2 regions of the Pseudarthrobacter sp. IC2-21 genome follow, and region 1 is predicted to be linked to the other one. Evidence: predicted binding sites of a transcription regulator. Region 1 holds the regulator's gene; the other holds the start of a gene.
What was found. Region 1 encodes Rex, which represses fermentation and respiration genes when NADH is low (regulators of the CRP and FNR family bind a similar motif). Its sites were predicted from a motif close to CTTGTGAANNNNTTCACAAG; they were not measured.
Positions count from the first base shown of each region.

Region 2: SBP01_RS11135 (glyceraldehyde-3-phosphate dehydrogenase) is a predicted target of Rex. The motif match lies at 2,950-2,969, and genes of this name have one in related genera.

Region 1 is NZ_CP139145.1:3,452,621-3,459,705, forward strand. Features, by position in the region: gene SBP01_RS15920 (YceI family protein) at 1-303, shown strand, start outside; gene SBP01_RS15925 (hypothetical protein) at 438-1,079, shown strand; gene SBP01_RS15930 (hypothetical protein) at 1,252-2,085, shown strand; gene SBP01_RS15935 (redox-sensing transcriptional repressor Rex) at 2,146-2,850, opposite strand; gene SBP01_RS15940 (glutaredoxin family protein) at 2,941-3,195, opposite strand; gene SBP01_RS15945 (HAD-IB family hydrolase) at 3,297-4,115, shown strand; gene SBP01_RS15950 (30S ribosomal protein bS22) at 4,238-4,336, opposite strand; gene SBP01_RS15955 (helix-turn-helix domain-containing protein) at 4,509-4,721, opposite strand; gene SBP01_RS15960 (3-deoxy-7-phosphoheptulonate synthase) at 4,860-5,969, opposite strand; gene SBP01_RS15965 (acetylxylan esterase) at 6,198-7,085, opposite strand, start outside.
Region 2 is NZ_CP139145.1:2,412,114-2,419,198, forward strand. Features, by position in the region: gene def (peptide deformylase) at 1-34, shown strand, start outside; gene SBP01_RS11125 (HNH endonuclease family protein) at 61-858, opposite strand; gene SBP01_RS11130 (hypothetical protein) at 960-1,163, opposite strand; gene SBP01_RS11135 (glyceraldehyde-3-phosphate dehydrogenase) at 1,254-2,696, opposite strand; RNA gene rnpB (RNase P RNA component class A) at 2,989-3,374, opposite strand; gene SBP01_RS11145 (slipin family protein) at 3,508-4,335, shown strand; gene SBP01_RS11150 (peroxide stress protein YaaA) at 4,397-5,203, shown strand; gene SBP01_RS11155 (zinc ribbon domain-containing protein) at 5,220-5,975, opposite strand; gene SBP01_RS11160 (Nif3-like dinuclear metal center hexameric protein) at 6,038-6,961, opposite strand; gene msrA (peptide-methionine (S)-S-oxide reductase MsrA) at 7,061-7,085, shown strand, end outside.

The DNA.
Region 1 (7,085 bases):
GTCGAGAAGTTCCCGGAAATCTCCTTCGTCTCCAACGGCCTCGTGGCCGCCGGCGACAGCTACGAGCTGACCGGTGACCTCACCATCAAGGGCGTCACCCGTCCGGTCACCCTGGAGACAGAGTTCAACGGCGTGGCTGTTGACCCGTTCGGCATGACCCGCGCCGGCGTATCCGCCGAAACCACCATCAGCCGCAAGGACTTCGGCCTGACCTGGAACGCCATCCTCGACGCCGGCGGCGTCCTGGTCAGCGACAAGGTTGCCGTCAACCTTGAGCTGGCATTCATCGCCCCCGCAGCATAATTCTTTTCAAACTGCGCCCGGCCGCAGGCTCCCTCTGGAGCCTGCGGCCGGGCGCAGTGCTTTAACCCTCCGTTCCGCGCTGGTTCGCCCCGAATCCCGGTGCCAGCAGCAATATGCCGTCTAGAGTGAGGCCTATGAGCAACCCCAGTGACGTACCGCAGCCCCGGGAGCCCGGCGCCCAGCCACCTGCCGGCAACGTTCCTCCCGCGGGCTACGAACCGCCGCAACGTTTCCCTCGCCCGCAGGGGCAGCAGCCCGCGCCGGACCGGCAGGGCCACCAAAAGCCGGCCGGATTCCCGTTCCAAAGGCCCGCCGACGCGCCGCGGAGCTTCAACGAGGTTATGCCCAGAGGCGGTCTTGCCGGCATGTTCACCGTGCCCGGACTCCCCCTCGAACTCAAGGTCTCCTACTGGATCTGGCTCGTCGGCGGCATGCTCGGCGTCCTCGGTAGCTTCTTCGGGCTGCTTGCCACCCTGGCCCTGTTCACCGTCGCCCCGGGACTGGCCGCCCTGCTACTCCTGCTGGTCCTGGTGGCACTCGCCCTGGCCGCGGCTCAGATTGTTCTCGCCCTGAAGATGAAGGACGGCAAGGAGTGGGCCCGCCTGGCGCTGACCATCGTGGCCGCCGTCTCCCTGGTCCTGGCGCTGATCGGCGGCAGCGTGGGCGGCGGCATAGGCAACAACTGGCTTGGGTTCCTGATCAGTGCCGCGGCGACGGTCCTGATGTGGCTTCCCAATTCGCAGGCCTGGTTCACCGCCGTCAGGGGCCGCGCGTAGCCGTCCGTTGCAGGCACCGCGCCCGCTGGCTTCCCGCCTGGCTGGAATACCTCTTTGGAATGACCCGCCGCCACCCGGCCGGAGGGTACGGTTGAAGTAAGCCGTACTGGGGGCAGGGCCAGTGGACTGCACCCAGCAGCCGAACTGACTTCCAACCTGCAAAGGACCGCTCATGAGCACGCCAGTCCCGCCTCCCGTCCCGAACGAGCCTGAGCCCGGCAATCAGCCGCCCGCACCCCGCTATGGCGAGAACAGCCCGCAGCCGGACAACGCTCCGCAGTATGGCCAGAACGCACCACAGTACGGGCAGAACGCACCTCAATACGGCCAGAATGCCCCGCAGTATGGCCAGAACCCGCCACAGTACGGCCAGAACGCGCCGCAGTACGGACAAAATGCGCCCGCTGCACCGCCGTACGGGCAGACCCCGCCGCAGTTCGGCCAGCCTGCTCCCCCGGCGTACGGCCAGCAGCCGTACGGCCAGTCCCCCTATGCCCAGTACCCCTCGGAGAAGCCGCAGGCCACCGGGCCCGGCGGCATTCCCCAGCTGGTCAACGTCTCCTTCTGGCTCCTGATCGCTGCCGCCGTGGTGTTCGTCATTTCCATGCTCATGGGGATCTCGATGCTCGATGACCCGGCAACGCGGGCGGCCTTCGACGATGCCATGCGCAGCAGCGGCGCCAACGGCGCTCAGTTCAACTTCGAAGAGTTCAAGAGCGCTCTCGCCGGCATGCTGGTGGTCATCGCCATCCTGGGGGCCGCCATGTACCTATTGGTGGCTTTCTTCGTCCGGAAGGGTAAAAACTGGGCCAGGGTCCTGGGGACCATCTTCGCCGCCCTGTCCGTATTCAGCCTGTTCCAGGTTCCCAACCTCGGGACCTTGGGAACGCTGGCAGGCATTGCGGCCATCGTCCTGCTGTACCTGCCCACCACTACTCCTTACTTCCGCAAGCAGCAGCCGTTCACCAACCCCTACGCCACGCCGGGCAACCCCTACGGGCAGTAGGTCTACGCCGTAACCCGCACCTTACGGGCGTGGACCCCGCGGACCCCGCCAAGCCATTGGCTAGGCGGTCTGGTCCGGGGTCTGCGCCCGTTGTGCGTGGTAGGCCAGGATCTGCAGTTCAGTAGCCATGTCAACCTTCCGCAGGTTGACGCCGTCGGGGACCTGCAGCATGACGGGAGCGAAGCTGAGGATGCTGTGCACGCCGGCTGCCACCACGCGGTTGCAGACCGCCTGGGCCACCGCGGCCGGCAGCGCCAGGACCACCATGTTGGTGCCGGTTCGGCGCAGCACGGTTTCCAGGTCGGCGACGTCGCTCACGCGCAGCCAGCCCACCTCGTTGCCCACCACGAGCTGGTCGGCGTCGAAAATCGCCACCACGTCGAAGCCTCGGGATTCAAAGCCGTCATAGCGGGCCAGGGCCTTGCCCAGGTTGCCGGCCCCCACTATGGCAACTTTCCAGTCGTGGGTGAGGCCCAGGGCAGCGGAAATATGGCGGCTCAGATACTGCACTTCGTAGCCCACGCCGCGCGTCCCGTAGGAGCCCACGTAGGACAGGTCCTTGCGGAGGGTGGAGGAACTCACTCCCGACGCTTCCGCCAGGGACTCCGAGGACACCCGCTCCACGCCGTCGGCCAGCAGGGTGTTCAGGGCGCGCAGGTAGATGGTCAGTCTCGCCACCGCAGCGGGCGGAATCTGTTTGGCGATCTCCCCGGCGGGCGCCACTGTCCCGTTTACGGCCCGGGGAGATGAATCCAGCGAACTCACTTTCCCCTCCATTGCCTTGCGTTGTGACTCCACTCTAGATCCCCGCCGCCTCTGCCAACAAAGCCGGCGTCATGCAATGCAATCGGTTGCCTAAACGCGCAGTGCCCGCTGGAGAACGCGTTCCAGGCGGGCTTCGTCGATCTTCCAGAAGTCTCGCTGGACGCCGTCCACCAGCACCACCGGGATTTCCTCGGCGTAGCGCTCACGCAGCTCGGGCAGTTCGTCGACCTGCTGTTCCGTCCACTCAAGTCCCAGTGCAGAGGTAACGCGTTCGACGGCGTCGCGCGCCTCTGCGCACAGGTGACAGTCTGCTTTGGTGATGAGGACTACCTCCGGGTTTGCCATGATTCAACCGTACCTTTCCCGGAGGCGGGCCGCGGCGCCTGCCATCCAGGCGGCGGCTGTTCTGGAATCTGCACTGCCCGGCATTGACTAGACTCATGGACATGCCCAAGGAGAAGTACGTCGCTGTAGTCACCCAGCCTGATGCGGTGATGCAGACCAGCGAAGCGGCCTTCTTCGACGTGGACAACACCCTGATGAAGGGCGCCAGCCTTTTCCATGTCGCCCGCAAGATGCACCAGCGCCGGGCGTTCACGCTGAGGCAGGCGGCCGGCATGGCCTGGAAGCAGTTCAAGTTTGTAGCCCGCGGCGAGAATATGGAGGATGTCCATGCCGTTCGGGACTCGGCCCTGACACTGGCAGTAGGCATCCCCGTGGAGGACATCAAGGCTCTGGGCGAAGAAGTGTACGACGAAATGATCGCCTCCAGGATCTGGCCCGGAACCAAGGCCCTGGCCGAGCAGCACCTGCGCGTGGGACGGCGCGTCTGGCTGGTCACGGCCACCCCCATCGAAGTGGCCACGGTCATCTCCACCCGCCTGGGCCTCACCGGAGCGCTGGGCACTGTTGGCGAGGTGGCCGACGGCCTGTACACCGGCCGGCTGGTGGGCGACATCCTGCACGGCTCGGCCAAGGCTGTGGCAGTCCGGGAGTTGGCCGACACGGAAGGCCTGGACCTCAAGCGGTGCTGGGCCTACAGCGATTCCTACAACGACATCCCGCTGCTGACCCTCGTGGGGCACCCCGTGGCCATCAACCCCGATTCGCGGCTGCGCAGCCACGCCCGTGACCACAACTGGCCGGTCTACGATTTCCGCTCCGGCCGCCGTGCCGCCACGCTTGGCCTGAAGGCGGCAACAGCCGGCGGCGTGGTTTACGGACTCTGGAAGGGTTTCGCCCGCTTCCGCGGCCCCCGCATCTAAGTAGCGCTAAGTGTCGTTTTGGGCGCTCAAAACGACACTTAGCGCTACTTAGATGGGGATGGAACGACAAAAATGCCCGCTGCCGGAAGGCAACGGGCATTTTCGCGCTTCTTGAAGTATCTCTACTTCTTGTTGCGGCGCTGGTGACGAGTCTTGCGAAGCAGCTTGCGGTGCTTCTTCTTGGCCATACGCTTGCGACGCTTCTTAATAACTGAACCCACGAAAGTTCCTCACAAACTAGATGCAGTACCTGTCTGATGGAAAAGGTCCGTGGACAGAGCTACAGACAAAGACAACTGACAGATTCTTACAATGACGTAAAACGTTCCTTAACAGGGTACCGCTTCTTTGCGGCGGTCACTGACCGCAGCCGTCGACGGACCGTCACACTGCTCAGGCCGTTTCGGTATGTCCATCCACTACAGCGCCTTTAAGGTACTGTTCGACGGCGCTTTCCGGCACCCGGTACGACCGGCCGAAACGCACCGCGGGCATTTCGCCGGAATGGACCAGGCGGTAGACGGTCATCTTGGAGACGCGCATGACCTCGGCCACTTCGGCCACGGTCAGGAACTTCGCGTTCGAGAAGTTCTGTTCTGCGGACATTTCCCTATTCCTTTGCTGACGGATGACTACTGACCCCAGCTGTGTTCCATTGCGGTGTGCCGATGCTGAGCCATCCACCAACCATGTGATAGATACTCTAGAGGTTGATGGGGCTGTAGTGAAAGTCATCCGGTGTAATCACTGCTCACTGCGGCGTTTCCTGGCGGACGCCGCAAGCTGGTCCAGCACCGAAACCGACACGTCCCAGTCCATGCACGCATCGGTCACACTCTGCCCGTAGACCAGCTCGGACCGGCCCGCGGCGTGCTCGGCAACGTCCAGGTTCTGCGCCCCGCCCACCAGGAAGCTTTCGAGCATGACGCCGGCGATGGCATGTGCGGCCTGCCCGCGGTCTTCGAGCTGGGCACCGATTTCCAGCGCCACCTCAGCCTGCCGGTGATGGCTCTTGCCGCTGTTCGCATGGCTCGCATCGACAATCAGCCGCGGGTTCAGGCCCTTGGCAGCGAGCTTCGCAGAGGCGCTTTCGACGTCGGCTGCCGAGTAGTTCGGCCCCTTCCGTCCGCCGCGGAGGATGACGTGAGCGTCAGGATTTCCAGCCGTGGCCACGAGCGCGGCGCGGCCGTCGCCGTCGATTCCCAGGAAGGCCTGCGCTGCCGCGGCGGCGCCGCAGGCGTCGACCGCCACCTGGAGGTCGCCGTCGGTCCCGTTCTTGAAGCCAATGGGCATGGACAGGCCGGAGGCGAGCTGGCGGTGGATCTGGCTTTCGGTGGTGCGGGCACCGATGGCACCCCAGGAGATCAGGTCCGCCATGTACTGCGGGCTGATCGGCTCGAGGAACTCGGTGGCGGTGGGCAGCCCCAGCGCCGTGACCTGCTGCAGGAACTCGCGTGCCGCGCGGAGCCCAACGGCCATGTCGTGGCTGCCGTCCAGCCGCGGATCGTTGATGAGGCCCTTCCAGCCGACCGTGGTGCGGGGCTTTTCGAAGTAGGTCCGCATGACAATCAGCAGGTCCGCTTTATGCTTCTCGGCCTGGCTGACCAGCCGGCGGGCGTACTCGAGGCCGGCTTTGGGGTCATGGATGGAGCAGGGGCCAACGATGACCAGCAGGCGGTCATCCACGGCGTCCATGATGGCGCGGACCTCATCGCGGCCGCGTTCGACGACGTCTGCCACCCGATCATCGAGCGGCAACTCGGCGATGAGTTCCGCCGGCGTGGGCAGCGGCGTGAATTCGCTGACGCGCAGGTTGGATGTGGATTTTGCGGTGGTGGCTGTTGCGGGGCTCATGCTCGGGGTCCTGTTCCAGATAGGAAGCGGGCCCAAATCAGAACCCGCCGGAGAAATGGCGAAGGGCAGAGAATGATCTCTGCCCTGTTGGCTCTGAAGGAAGTTGGATGCGTGTCAGTTAGACGCGGGCTCCTCCAGAGCCAACGAAAAATACGCATACCAACGGTTAGTCATAAGCACACGATAACCTCAGCCCGCTGCCGTGACAAAACCGCGGCGTAACACTCGTCAGCGAAGGACCCCGCGGAGGTATTCCAGCTGCCGGATCCAGTGGTGCTCCTGGCCCCCCTCGTGGTTGTTGAATCGGTAGACCTCGATCTCCTTCGGGGCGGCGGAGCGTTCCCCGTAGGCGTTGAAGCTGGCAAACACCGTGGACGGCGGGCAGACATCATCCATCAGCGCCACCGAGTAGAGCGCCGGGACGGTGGCAGCCCGGGCCAGGTTGACCCCGTCGAAATAGTTCAGCACCTCCAGCATCGGCTCATACCGGTCCCGGTGCCGGCCCAGGAAGGCGGCTATTTCCGGGTACGGCCCGCGGAGTGCAAGGTCGATGGACCGCGGGAAGTCCTGCAGGAAGGGGACATCGGGCAGCGCGGCAATGACGCCGTCGAGCCTTCCGGCCGCCAACCCGGCAACCGCCACCGCGATGCCGCCGCCCTGGCTTATTCCGCTCAGGATGACCCGGGCGGCATCAATCTCCGGGTGGGACTGGGCGGCCTCCACCGCGCGGAAGGCGTCGACGTAAACCCGCCGGTAGTAGTAGTCCTCGCGGCTGCGGGCGCCGCGCGTCATGAGTCCGGCATAGGCGACGTCCCCGGCGGACGGGTGGGGGTCCGCAGTGTCGCCGACGAGCCCGCCGAAGCCCTGGCCCCGCGTGTCCATGATGAAGTGGGCATAGCCTGCCTGCGCCCACTTTGTGTCCTGATTGACCAGGCCGCGCCCGCCTGAGTAGCCAACGTACTGCACAACAACGGGCAGCAGGCTCCCGGGCTCACGGTTCGCCGGGAGGTGCAGCCAGCCCTTGATCGGTGCGCCGCCATAGCCGGCGAACGTGACGTCGAAGGTGTCGATGACCGTCAGGTGGTTTTGCGTTGGCTGGAACGAGGCGCCGAGCGG
Region 2 (7,085 bases), 1.0 Mb from region 1:
GCCGGGTGTGGACCCCGACCCGTTCGGACACTGAGGCAGCGGAGGAAGTTGGGGTGGCGCTTACTTTGCGGCGACGGTGGGCTGGTCCGGGCAGGAGTCCAGAACCCGCCGCATCGCTTCCTTCTCCGGCTGGGTGATCCACAGGCCGTAAGACGCCTTCACTGAAATCTGGCGGGCCACATAGTGGCAGCGGATGTTCTTGTTCTTCGGCAGCCAGGTAGCGGCGTCACCGGCGCCCTTTTCCTGATTCGCCGGCCCGTCGGCAGCCATAAGGTTCAGCGGATCGTTCGCAAGGCTCTGACGCTGCTGCAGGGTCAGCCCCTGCGCGCCCTTCTGCCACGCGTCACCGAGCGCCACAACATGGTCGATCTGGAGTTCCTTGCTGCTCTCCGGCCCGCGACGGAACTCCACGGCCCTACCCGTGTAGGGCTCCACGATGGACCCCGACGCCACCCTGCACTTGGACCCTTCCGTGAAGCCCACCCCTGCGAGGTCCCGCCGGAGAATGTCGTTGCGGGTGTCGCAGCCGTTCCGGTCGACGTCCTGCCACGCTTGCCCGAACGCTTCGCGCCGATAGGTGTCCTTTGAGGCACGCCCCTTGACAGCCAACCCCTGCAGGGCAGCCTTGGCGCTCCCCTGCGGGACCGGATAGACAGGCACCACCGGCTTCATCCAGGCCGCGTCAAACACCGGCGCTTCGCTCGGCCCGCTAACAGCAGGCTCAACAGCGGCGAACTGGCCGGCCGTGAAAAACCACACTCCGGCTGCCATCGCCGACAGCCCAAGAAGGACCAGCAAGGCCCACGCCTGCCTCGAGCGCCGGCGCGCCCGGCGATAGGCGCTCCAACTGGCAGTCATGGCTCGGGAACTCTTCCGGTTATGTCATGCACCAGAAGAGCCTAGGCCACCCCACAGACACGGCGGCGGTTATCCACAGTGGGGAGGAAGGGTGGCCGGAACTACTGCTCCCGGATTACGCGGCGAAGGTCCTCTTCGGCCAAATGCAGGAGGCTTTCCAGCTGCTGAACGCGGTCTTCGCCGACGTCGCCGGCAGCGTGGGCGGCACGTGCCTGCTCAAGAAGCCTGGCAGCTTCCTTATGGTTGGCTTTGGCGACATCAAGGGCGTGTTCAAGGGTGGTCTCGTGAAGCGTCTCGTTATCCATGGCACCAGTGTGGTCCCGATTCCCGGCTGATTCCAGCGAATCAGCCGGGAATTGGCTGGGAACGAAGCTGCAGGCCTGCCCAGCCGTTAGTCAGACGGCGATTGCGGCCAGGGCAGCGGCAGGTTCCTTCGCGGGGAAGGACGGCGGGTTGACGCCGGCCATTTCCTCCATGACGCGGACAACCTGGCAGCTGTAGCCGAACTCGTTGTCGTACCACACGTACAGGATGACGTTCTTGTCGTTGGAGATGGTGGCAAGGCCATCCACGATGCCGGCACGGCGGGAACCGACGAAGTCCGTCGACACAACCTCGGGCGAATCGATGTAGTCGATCTGCTTGCGCAGGTCCGAATGCAGGGACATCTGGCGCAGGTAATCGTTCACCTCATCCTTGGTGGTGCCGTTTTCCAGGCTCAGGTTCAGGATGGCCAGGGAGACGTCCGGGGTGGGGACGCGGATGGAACTGCCGGAGAGCTTGCCCTGGAGTTCCGGGAGCGCCTTCGCGACGGCGGTGGCGGCACCGGTCTCGGTGATGACCATGTTCAGCGCGGCGGAGCGGCCGCGGCGGTCACCCTTGTGGAAGTTGTCGATCAGGTTCTGGTCATTGGTGAAGGAGTGGACGGTCTCGACGTGTCCGTGGATCACGCCGAATTTGTCGTTGATGGCCTTCAGGACCGGGGTGATGGCGTTGGTGGTGCAGGAGGCCGCCGAGACGATCCGGTCGGTGTCCTCGATGCTGCCGTGGTTGATGCCGTGCACAATGTTCTTCAGCGCGCCCTTGCCGGGAGCGGTGAGGAGGACCCGGGCAACGCCCTTGCTCTGCAGGTGCTGGGACAGGCCCTCGGCGTCGCGCCAGCGGCCGGTGTTGTCCACCACCAGGGCATCCTTGATGCCGTAGGCGGTGTAGTCGATCGTGGCCGGGTTGTCCGAGTAGATGACCTGGACCTGCACACCGTTGGCGGTGATGGTGTTGGCGTCCTCGTCCACCCGGATGGTGCCCTCGAAGGAGCCGTGGACCGAGTCGCGGCGCAGCAGGCTGGCACGCTTGGTAAGGTCCTTGTCCGATCCGCGGCGCACCACGATGGCACGCAGGCGCAGGCCGTGGCCGCCGCCGGCCTTTTCGATCAGGAGGCGGGCCAGCAGGCGGCCGATCCGGCCAAAGCCGTAGAGCACAACGTCGGTGCTGGTCCGGTCGTCGGCGCCGCGCTTGCCCACAACGTCGGCCAGTTCAGCGCGGAGGAACTCCTCCAGGGACGCGCCGTTGCCTTCAAGCTTGTACTTTTCGGCCAGTCGGGCCACGTCGATGGCAGCAGCACCAAGGTCCAGCTGCGCCAGGGTGTTCAGCAGCGGCGCGGTCTCCTCGAGGAGCAGCTCGGTGTTGCTCATGCGGCGGGCAAACCGGTGCGCCTTAAGGATGTTCATGGTGGACTTATTGATCAGGCTGCGGCCGTGGATGCTGGTCACCACGTTGTTTTCGCGGTACAGCCGGCCAATCACCGGAATCATGGCCTCGGCGAGAGCCTCCCGGCCCATCCACGTATCAAGACAAGAATCTGACGTCTGGCTCACAGAACTACCTTCCTCGGTTCAGCCGCATACGTCCTCGTATGCGGTTGTAGGCCACCTGACGTTGACCAGGGGCTCTGGCACCGGCGGGATTCTGTACATCCCGGGTGCCGTGGAGACGCGTAAAGAAAACCACCGGCTGCGAACGCAGACCCGGTGGCGGAACTTCTACGTTCGCTCTCTATTCTAAGCGGGGTCCCTGCCCGCGACAGCCGCGGCCGACGTGAAGTCACTCACATGCCAGCCAGGGCAGTTTGAGCGGATGGGTTGACCGATACGCCGGGTTCTGTGCTCCCGTGCCGTTACCAGCGCGGGAGTAGCGGCCATCCATCTACGGACGCCGTTGCCGACGCCCTCCAGCGGCCTACCCGGACACTCGGGCGGGCAGCCCTCAATCGTGTCCTGTCTGGCCTTGCTCCGGGTGGGGTTTACCTAGCCTTCCCGGTCACCCGGGAAGCTGGTGGTCTCTTACACCACCGTTTCACCCTTACCTGCTGCCTTCCGTTGCCGGAAGACGCAGGCGGTCTGTTCTCTGTGGCACTGGCCTGCGGGTTACCCCGAGTGGGCGTTACCCACCACCCTGCCCTGCGGAGCCCGGACGTTCCTCGAGCCACTTGCGTGACGCGCGGCCGCCTGGTCAACCCATCCGCACCCCAGTCTACCGGGGAAGGGGGGCACCGCCGTCGCTGGTTCCTTTCCAGGGCCCAAGTGGGACAATGGAGGGAGGAACCGGCCGCTGGTCACGGCCCGGGGACCATCCAAGCCGGGAAGTGATCGTATGGACCTCACCGCCGTTGTTGTGCTTGTCCTTGTCCTCCTTGTCCTGATCATCCTCGCCAGGATGTCGGTGAGGATTGTGCGCCAGTACGAGCAGGGCGTGTTGTTCCGGCTGGGCCGCGTGGCCGGGGTCCGCATGCCGGGCCTGCGCTTCATCATTCCAGTAGTTGACAGGCTTCACCTGGTCAGCCTGCGGATCGTGACCATGCCGATCCAGTCACAGGGAATCATCACCCAGGACAACGTCAGTGTGGACATCTCGGCGGTGGCCTACTACCGCGTCGTGGATGCCGTGAAGTCGGTCGTGGCCATCGAGAACGTCGCGGCGGCGATCAACCAAATCGCCCAGACCACCCTGCGGAAGGTGGTCGGCAGGCACAGCCTGGACCAGACGCTGTCCGAAACCGAGCGAATCAACAGCGACATCCGCGAGATCCTGGACGCGCTTACTCTCGCCTGGGGTGTGGAGGTGACCCTGGTTGAGCTGAAGGATATCCAGCTTCCTGAGGGGATGAAACGGGCGATGGCGCGGCAGGCCGAGGCCGAGCGCGAGAAGCGGGCGAAGATCATCGCAGCTGAAGGCGAATCCATCGCGGCTGCCGCGCTGGGGGACGCTTCCGACACCATGATGGCCCACCCGTTGGCCCTGCAGCTGCGGAACCTGCAGTCGCTGGTGGAAATTGCGGTGGACAAGAACTCCACGGTCGTCTTCCCGGCCCCGCTGATGAGTACCATTGGCGAACTCTCGGCATTCCTTGCCCGCGAAACGCAGGCGGCCCAAGCCCACAATCCCGGCGCTGCGTCCGCCACCCCCATCAAGGCTGCGTAGAGACCCACGGGCCGGGACCGGCGCGACCGGGCGGTATCGCCGTCGCCGGTAGGATCGTACGGTGCTGATTCTGCTTCCCCCCTCCGAAGGCAAGACCCCCGCAGTCCGCGGATCCGCCGTCGACTGGCCCGACCTGAGCTTTCCGGCGCTCAACCCGTACCGGGCGAAAGTCCTCGAAGCACTGGGGACGGTCAGCGCGCACCAGGACGCCCTCGCTTTGCTGGGCGTCGGGGCCTCGCTCAGGGACGACGTCGAACGCAACACCCGGCTCCATGCCGAACCGGCGGCGCCTGCCCACCAAATCTATTCGGGCGTTCTGTACGACGCCCTCGGTTACAAGACGCTGACACCGACACAGCGCCGCAAGGCGGATGAATCCGTGCTGGTGGTTTCCGCGTTGTGGGGCGCCATCCGCTTCGCTGACCGGGTGCCCGCGTACCGGCTGTCGATGGGAACCGCACTGCCCGACGTCGGCCGCCTCGCCTCTTTCTGGAAGCCGCAGCTTTCGGAGGCCCTCGCGGATGCGGCCGCCGGGCACCTGCTGGTGGACTGCCGCTCCAGCACTTACGCCGCGGCGTGGGCGCCCCCGCCGGCGCAAACCGTAGCCGTGAACGTTTTCACCGAGGTGAACGGTGTACGCAAGGTGGTGAGCCACTTCGCGAAGCATACGCGCGGGGAATTGGCACGGCATTTGCTGTCCCGCCGCGGCAAGGCCCCGCAGACACCAGCTCAGCTGCTCAAGGCAGCCCGCGAGAAATGGGAAGCGGAGCTGGTGGACGGTGCAGCCCGCACGCCGCATGCGTTGAACATCATCCTCCCCAACTGGGTAGCGCTATCTGTCGTTCTGAGCGATCAAAACGACAGATAGCGCTACTTACTTGGGACTAGCTGGCTGGGGCGGCCGTGTTCCACTCCGCCGAGCGCACCAGGATGGCGCCGGAGTCCGGGCAGAAAACAATGTCGTCCTCCGCGGCGGCTTTGATTTCGGCGAGGTCGCCGGGGCTCAGCTTCATTCCGGAGGCCTCGGAAGTGCCGTGGAAGAGCCGGGCAGCGCCCACACCGCGCTTGGCGAGCGTCTTTTCGTAGATTGCCAGCATCCCGGCATCGAGTCCGGCGGCGAATTCATCTCGCTGGCCCCGCACGACTTTCTCTTCGGCATCCACTTCAGCCAGGGCTTCATCAAGTTCGGCCCGGATGCCGCTAAAGGAGCCCTTGATGTCATCAACGATCTGCTGCTGGGCGGCCTGCCGTGCCCGGAGGGAGTCGAGGCGTTCGAGCACTTCGAGTTCCACGTCCTCGAGGTCCGAGCGGCGCTTGTTGAGCGAGGCGATGTCCTTCTGCAGTGCAACGAGGTCCTTCGACAGACCTGTGCCGCTGTTGAGCCGGGCCTCGTCCCGTTCTATCCGGTTGGCGACCTGCTCGACGTCGGCCTCCGCGCGCTTCAGCTCGGCTTCGGCGTCGTGGACAGCCACCTTGGCCCCGCCAAGTTCACCGTTGGCGACAGAGAGAGCAGCCTCGAGATCGGTGATCCGCGGATCAGAGTTGAGGGTGCGGCGGCGGTTGGACAGGGACTTGAGCTTTGCGTCCAGCCCCTGCAGTTCGAGCAACTTCAACTGTTCTGCCGGTGCTGCCTTAGCCAACTGCTACCTCCGCTTAAATCCTGCCGGCCGTAACCGGGCACCCGATCGGCGCTCCCTAGACTCTAGCGCCCGCCGGGAGTCAGAATGAAGTCCCACGGGTCACTGTTGGTGTTGCTGACGCGGATCTCCACGTCGTGGCCCTGGTCCGAGAGCACGTTGCCCAGGGCCGATGCGGCCGCCGGAAGCCAGAGCCACTCGCTGGCAAAGTGCGAAACGTCAATGAGATAGGGCCGGCCGTTCGCCGCCGACTCCCGGGCTTCGGACGCCGGATGGTGCCGGAGGTCGGCGGTGACATAAACATCAGCGTTGCTGGCCCGCACCTCATCGAACAGGGAGTCGCCCGCGCCCCCACACACCGCGATGCGCCGCACCAGGCCGTCCTTGTCGCCTGAGACCCGGACTCCGCCGGCTACCGAGGGCAGGATGCCGAAGACACGCGCAGCGAAATCCCCCAGGCTCATGACGTCGGCAAGATCACCCACCCGGCCAATGCCCTCCTCGGGGAGACCGTTCGCGGCGACAGTCAGCGGTGCCACATCCTCCAGTCCCAGCGCATCGGCCAGCACATCGGAAACACCCCCGACGGCGGAATCGCCATTGGTATGCACAGTCAGCAGTGCCGTGCCTGACTCGATGAGCCGGTGGATCGCCTGGCCCTTGGCGGTGGTGGCGGCAACAGATGTGACCCCTTTGAGCAGCAGGGGGTGGTGGGTTATTAGCAGCTCGGCGCCCCACTCCACGGCCTCGTCGATGACCGCCAGGGTGGGATCCACGGCGAACATCACTTTGCTGACGGATGCGGCGGGGTGACCCGCCACCAGACCCACTTCATCCCAGTTTTCGGCCAGGGACTCAGGCCAGAGTTCCTCAACGGCCAGCAGGACCTGGCCCAGGGTGGGGGCAAGCGGCGTCTCTTCCTCGGCGCTGTCCCCGGAGCCGGTGCCGTCCCGGTCCGCATCTGTCACGCCGGTGTCTGCAGATTCCATAGACTCAGTTTTACCCCATCCCGCCGTTTGGCCGGCACGTGCCACAGTCTCGTAGGGTGGTCAGGGAATCATCCGGGGCGCTCAACCATTGAAGAGGTCATGAAAACTTTTGTTCTCGGCGGAG